One region of the Aeromonas sp. FDAARGOS 1414 genome, then DNA from elsewhere that is predicted to be linked to it. Evidence: predicted binding sites of a transcription regulator. Region 1 holds the regulator's gene; the other holds the start of a gene.
The links. The regulator MetJ, encoded in region 1, represses methionine synthesis genes. The targets are predictions, from matches to a motif close to AGANNTCTAGANNTCT.
Positions count from the first base shown of each region.

Region 1 (3,359 bases):
CGCAGCAGCTGGGCGCTGATACCTGCTGCCTGCTGCGCGACCGGGGTCATGGCCCTGTGAGTCATGCTGGCCGGATGGGCCACCAGACTCTCCACTCCGCCGAGAGACTCGGCCACCGAGAAGAGGGCGAGGGCCGCGAGGAAGGCGCGAATGCCTGCCTCGCTGCAATCGAGTTCAAAACTTAGCATGGCGCCGAAGCCGGACTGTTGACGGCGCGCAATATCGTGGCCCGGATGGCTCGGCAGGCTGGGGTGATAGATGCGTTTCACCAGCGGCTGCTGTTGCAGGAAGGCGAGGATGCGATCGGTGTTCTCCTGATGGGTGCGCAATCTGGGGGCCAGAGTGCGCAGGCCGCGCAGGGTGAGGTAGGAATCGAATGCCCCGGAGGTGAGCCCCAGACAGTTGGCCCACCACACCAGCGACTCGGCCAGTGCGGCCTCCTTGGCAATCGCCACCCCGCCCACCACGTCTGAGTGACCGTTGATGTACTTGGTGGTGGAGTGCACCACCACATCGGCACCAAGTGCGAGCGGCTGTTGCAGCAGGGGGGAGAGGAAGGTGTTGTCCACCACTACCTGTGCACCCACCTCGTGGGCGGCGCTGGCGATGGCGCTGATATCCACCACCCGCAGCAGCGGGTTGGAGGGTGTCTCGACCCATACCAGCGCAGGTTTTTGCGCCAGCGCGGCGGCCAGTGCGGCCTCATCCCCCTGATCGACAAACTGCACCCGGTAGTGGCCCTTGGCCGCCAGATACTCGAACAGGCGCCAGGTGCCGCCGTAACAGTCGTGAGGGGCAATCAGCAGATCCCCAGCCTTGAGCAGTGCTGTGGTGACCAGATGGACGGCGCCCATGCCGGTGCCGGTGACCACGGCGCCAGCGCCCCCTTCCAGCGCCGCCAGCGCGTTCGCCAGATTGGTGCGGGTCGGATTGCCGGAGCGGGCATAATCGTATTGACGGGGCTCGCCAAAGTCGGCAAAGGTGTAGTTGCTGGAGAGGTAGATGGGGGGCACCACGGCACCGTGTTGCTGGTCTGTCTCAATCCCGGTGCGAACCGCTAGGGTGGCCTTGTGGGTCATGTTTCTCTCCTTGATCTCTCTGGACGGTGGCCGCTCTTCCTGCCACGCTGCTTTTGCCACACGCAATCGTGCCAATGCTGGCATCATGATGAACCACACTACGCCAGCTTAAAAAGGCCGTCAACACTTCTAGACGTCTAAATGGCTTTGCTGTTGGATTGCCATTAATTTCCTTAAGGGTTAAAATCCGCGCTCACGGCTAAATGAGAACAGGTGAGTCATGGGAACAGAGTGGAACGGCGACTACGTCAGCCCCTACGCGGAACACGGTAAGAAGAGCGAACAGGTCAAGAAGATTACCGTCTCGATCCCGCTCAAGGTGTTGAAAGTGTTGACCGATGAGCGCACCCGCCGTCAGGTGAACAACCTGCGTCATGCGACCAACAGCGAGCTGCTCTGTGAAGCCTTCCTGCACGCTTTCACCGGCCAGCCGCTTCCTTGCGACGAAGATTTGCGCAAGGATCATCCGGACAGCGTCCCTGCCGAAGCGCGCGCCATCATGGAAGCGCTGGGCAAAGAGATCGAAGATTTCGACAAGGAATAACCCCCAATGACGCGGCCCTGGCCGCGTCATTGCTATCTGCCATGTCCCGCTTCAGCCTGCGCCACTATCACCACCATGTCTGCAGCCATAGTCACGACTTTGCCCAGCTGGTGATCCCCCTCGACGGCCCCCTCGAGATCGAGGTGCAGGGCCGGGGGCGCAGGCTTGCCCCCGGTTCTGCCTGCATCATCGCCCCCGGTGAGCGACACGACTACGCCGCCGATCCTGCGCTTTCGTTTCTGGTGCAGGAGAGCGACTGGCTGCCCGGCGATCTGGCAGCTCACCCCTTTATCGAGCTGGATGAGCCCCAGCGCCACTACCTCGCGTTTCTGCACCGCATGGTGGCCGAAGGGCGACAGGTGGCGGGCATGGAGCAGGTGTGGCTCTCCCTGCTGGCTGAAGGGCAGGGGATGCAGAGCGCAGCCACGCCGCGTCTTGCCGCCCGCATCCTCAAGGTGCAACGCCATATCGATGCCAACCTCGCCGCCCCGCTGACCAATCAGCAACTCGCCGCCATCGCCTGCCTTGGCCAGAGCCAGTTCAAGCTCGCTTTTCGCCAGCAGTTGGGGATGAGCGTCTCCCACTACATTCGCAGTCGGCGCATGGCGCTGGCGTGTACCCTGCTTGCCTGCACGCAGCTGCCCGTCGGCGAGATTGCCAGCCGTTGTGGTTACCAGAATCAGGGGGCCTTCAGCGAGCGCTTCCTGGCCGAGACCGGGCTCATTCCATCCCTCTGGCGCCAACAAAACGGCCGCCTGCCGTAACGAAACGGCTGATCGCCGAAGACGGGATGCTCTCTTTGGGCCATGCTGCGGGTCATGCAAGGTGCACGATAAACTGGAGCCGAAATGGAGACGATTAGCTGGCAGGATTTCGAGATGGTGGAGTTGAGGGTGGGTACTCTGGTGCGGGTCGAGCCGTTCCCTGAGGCGCACAAACCGGCCTACAAGGTGTGGGCGGATTTTGGCCCCGAACTGGGGGTTCGCAAGAGCAGTGCCCAGATCACCACCCTCTACCAGCCAGAGCAGCTGGTGGGCCGCCAGATCATCGCCGTGGTCAACTTCCCGACCAAGCAGATAGGGCCGTTTCAGTCGGAGTTTCTGCTGACCGGTTTCTACCGGCCAGATGGCGCCGTGGTGATGGCCATTCCCGAGCAGGCGGTGGAGAACGGCGCCAAGCTGGGCTGAGTTCACGCCCGAACAGAGACAAGAGAGGCGACCCCGGGGTCGCCTCTCTTTGTTATCTGCTGCGAGTCGTTACTTCAACAGGCTGAAGATCAGCGCCGATACCGCCAGCGAACCGGTCAGCAGGATAAAGCCGTTGGTCCAGCCGTTACGGAAGCGGGCCAGCGCCTCCACCTTATAGATGGCAATCACCGGCATGATGAACAGGATCATGGCGATGACCGGGCCGGAAAGGGTCTCCATCAGCCCCAGAATACCCGGGTTGATGACGGCGGCACCCCAGATAGAGAAGAACATCAGGGCGATACCGACTTTGTCCGCCTTGGCCAACGGCAGGCCGGTGGGCTTGGCGATCAGGCTTTTCAGGCTTTCGCGGGCACCGAGGAAGTGGCCGAGGAAGGAGGAGCTGATGGCGATAAAGGCAATGAGCGGCCCCAGAGTCACGATCACCGGGTTGTCTGTGATGTTGGCGAGATAGGAGAGCACAGAGACGTTCTGGGCTTTGGCTTCGGCCAGCTGGGCTGGCGAGAGGCTCAGCACGCAGGAGAAGAC
Region 1 is NZ_CP077210.1:3,109,081-3,112,439, reverse strand. It holds gene metB (cystathionine gamma-synthase) at 1-1,079, opposite strand, end outside; gene metJ (met regulon transcriptional regulator MetJ) at 1,300-1,623, shown strand; gene I6L44_RS13940 (AraC family transcriptional regulator) at 1,665-2,387, shown strand; gene I6L44_RS13935 (tRNA-binding protein) at 2,472-2,810, shown strand; gene I6L44_RS13930 (aromatic amino acid transport family protein) at 2,880-3,359, opposite strand, start outside.

Region 2 (3,359 bases), 1.1 Mb from region 1:
GCAGCGCCAGAATGGCATCGCGGAAAGCATCGATGATCTGGCGGCTGTGGCGGGCCAGCTGCAGGGAGACCATGGCCTGAATGTGACCACCTAGGGCCTGATAATCCACTTCGCAGTGTGCGCCCTTGAGCACACCATCCTGCTGCAACTTGCGCACCCGCTCCAGACAGGTGGAGGGGGCAACGCCCACCAGCGCGGCCAGATCCTTGTTGGTCATGCCCGCATCCCGAAACAGATGGGCCAGGATATCCAAATCCAGTTGATCCAGGTTTCTCATCTTAACTCCTTGAACCGCTCAATTTTTTAGACTCTGCCCGTAAACCGGGGCAAACACAACGGCCATTGACATCCCTCCGGCCCCGCCTATCCTTGGCGCCATTCACCGACCGCAGACCTGCGGCCACTACGCGAGGATCCGCCATGCACCCGTTTCACCCCTTCTGGAGCCTTGAGGTTCCCCGTGTCGATGGCCAGTTACTGCTGACTCCCTGCCCCGGCACCCAGCAGGTGCCGCTGACCCTGGCGCTCGATCAACTGCGGTTGGCCGGTGCCCACGGGGTGGTGACCCTGATGACGAGCGCCGAGCTGACCCGACTCGAACTGGCGCCGCTCGGCCAGCAGGTCGAGCACGAAGGGATGCGCTGGTTCCATCTGCCCATCGAGGATGATCTGGCCCCCGACACCGCCTTCGAGGCCGCCTGGCAACAGGCACTGCCGCAGCTGCGCGAGCTGCTGGGGGATGGCAAGCATCTGGTCATCCATTGCAAAGGGGGCAGCGGTCGTACCGGGCTGGTCGCCGCCGCGCTACTGATGACCCTCGGCCAGCCGCAGCAAGAAGCGATGGCCGCCATCAAGGCCCACAGACCCAAGGCATTCGCGTTAGCCTGCCACCGCCAATGGCTCGACCAGCTGGCCGAGCGGCTGGAGCAGGGCGACTGACTACTTGCCCCCCTGGTCGTAGGTGAAGACCTTGCCGATATCCTCCACCCGATAACTGGTGAGCTGATAGACGTAGTAGTTGAGCCAGTTGGCAAACAGCAGATGACCATGGCTGCGCCAGCTGGCGCGCGGCGTCCGGCTCGGATCGTTATTCGGGTAGTAGTTGACCGGAATGGCCGGGTCGAGCCCCGCCGCTAGATCACGCTGATACTCCCCATCCAGTGTCAAAGCATCGTACTCCGGATGGCCAGTGACAAACACCTGACGACAATCCTTGGTCGCAGCCAGATAAACCCCCGCCTCTTCTGACTCTGCAAAGATCTGCAAGTCGGTCTGGGCACGGATCAGATCGCCATCAAACGCCGCATAACGGGAGTGGGGGGCGACAAACTCGTCGTCGAAACCGCGCAGCAGCGGCTCATGCTCGTCGAGGCGGTGGTGGCGATAAACCCCGGAGAGCTTCTCGCCGTGGGTCTGCTTCTCCATGCCATACAAGGCTTTAAGCGCCGCCTGCACCGCCCAGCAGAGAAACAGAGTGGAGGTCACGTGCTGATGGGACCACTCGATGATCTCGACAATGCGCGGCCAGTAGACCACCTCCTCGAACTCCACCAGCCCAAGCGGCGCCCCGGTGATGATCATGCCGTCGTAGTTGTTGCCACGCACCTGCTCGAAGTCGTGATAGAAGTTCTCGAGATGGGCCTGCGGCGTGTTCTTTGACTCCCTGTCATCAATGCGCAGCAGATCCACATCCACCTGCAGCGGCGAGTTGGAGAGCATCCGCATCAGCTGGATCTCGGTCTCAATCTTCTTGGGCATCAAATTGAGGATCAGTACCCGCAGCGGGCGGATGTTCTGGGTGACGGCCCGGGATTCCGTCATCACGAAGATGTTCTCCTGCCCCAACACTTCGGCTGCGGGCAACTGATCCGGGATCTTGATCGGCATGCTTACTCCCTGTACTGCATCGGTAAATATGTCTGGACATCCAGAAGCCTATAATAAAGCTCCCACCCTGTCATCAGATACCTTTTGTATTCACTCTCGCCTTTGACTAGCATACGGCTCAGTATCTCCCCTGCATCCAAGATAATGACCGGTATCAAGATTTCCGTAGATCGACTGCAAGTCGGCAACTATGTCTCCCTGCCACTGGGGTGGCGCGAACACCCCTTCCTGTTTTCCAGCTTCAAGATCAAGAATGAAGAGGAGATCGAGCTCATTCGCCGACTCGGTCTGAAACTGGTCACCATCATTCCCGACAAGAGCGACGTTCCGCCCAAGCCCCTCAATCAGGTACAGCCTCAACCACAAGAGAGCGCAGACGCCGCCCAGCGCCAGGCTCAGATGCAGCAGGAGAAGGACCGCCGCATCGAGCAGTTGCAGCAGTATCGTCGCAACCTGCAGCAGTGCGAGAAACAGTTTCAGCAGTCGCTGGCCCAGGTGCGCAGCGTGATGAGCAAGCTCCAGTCCCGCCCCCTCAATGCCATCGGCGAGGCGCAGGAGCTGGTCAACGCCATGACAGAACAGCTGCTCTCGGTGGACGAGATGGTGCTCCATCTGGTCTCCGACAGCGAGGATGGCAACAACCTCTACTTCCACTCCCTCAACGTCAGCGTACTCAGCATGCTGCTGGCCAAGGAGTGCAACATGTCGGCCGACCAGATCCGCCATATCGGTATGGGGGCGCTGTTCCACGACATCGGCAAACTGAAGATCCCGAGCCAGATCCTGCGCAAGACCGAGCCGCTCACCAGGCCGGAGCAGAACCTGATGGCCCAGCACCCGCGCTACGGGCTGGATCTGCTCAATCTGGCCAAGGATTTCCCGTCGGAAGCGAAGGGGATAGTGCTGCACCACCACGAATATCTCGATGGCAGCGGGCCGGAAGGGCTCAAGGGTGGCCAGCTCGATCAGCTCACCCAGATGGTGTCTCTGATCAACGAGTACGATAACCTCTGCCACATGCAGGCCAAGGTGCCTTACTCGGCCCTGAGCGGCCTCTACAAGCAGCGCAAGGCCCAGTTCAATCCGGAGTACCTCAGCATGCTGATCCGGTTGATGGGGATCTATCCCCCCGGCAGCGTGGTGCAACTCTCCAACGGTCAGGTGGGGCTGGTAATGTCGGTCAACGCTTCCCGCCTGCTCTACCCCTCGGTGCTGGTCTACGATCCGCGCATTCCCCGTCAGGAAGCCGCCATCATCGACCTGCAGCAAGCCGAACTGTCGATCGCCAAGGTGATCCACCCCAAACGGCTGCCGCCCGCCGTGTTCGAGTATCTCAATCCGCGTACCCGGATCAGCTACTACTTCGAGCACAACAAAGCCTGATTGTGTTGGCCAGAGGCCAACCGTTGTCACCCGTTTCACCCAAGGAGCCCGCCATGCGTATCGAGATCATCAGTACCGGAGACGAAATA
Region 2 is NZ_CP077210.1:4,229,965-4,233,323, reverse strand. It holds gene I6L44_RS19210 (Lrp/AsnC family transcriptional regulator) at 1-277, opposite strand, end outside; gene I6L44_RS19205 (cyclin-dependent kinase inhibitor 3 family protein) at 421-939, shown strand; gene metA (homoserine O-succinyltransferase) at 940-1,887, opposite strand; gene I6L44_RS19195 (DUF3391 domain-containing protein) at 2,032-3,270, shown strand; gene I6L44_RS19190 (CinA family nicotinamide mononucleotide deamidase-related protein) at 3,324-3,359, shown strand, end outside.
Region 2: metA (homoserine O-succinyltransferase) is a predicted target of MetJ. The motif match lies at 1,914-1,929, and genes of this name have one in related genera.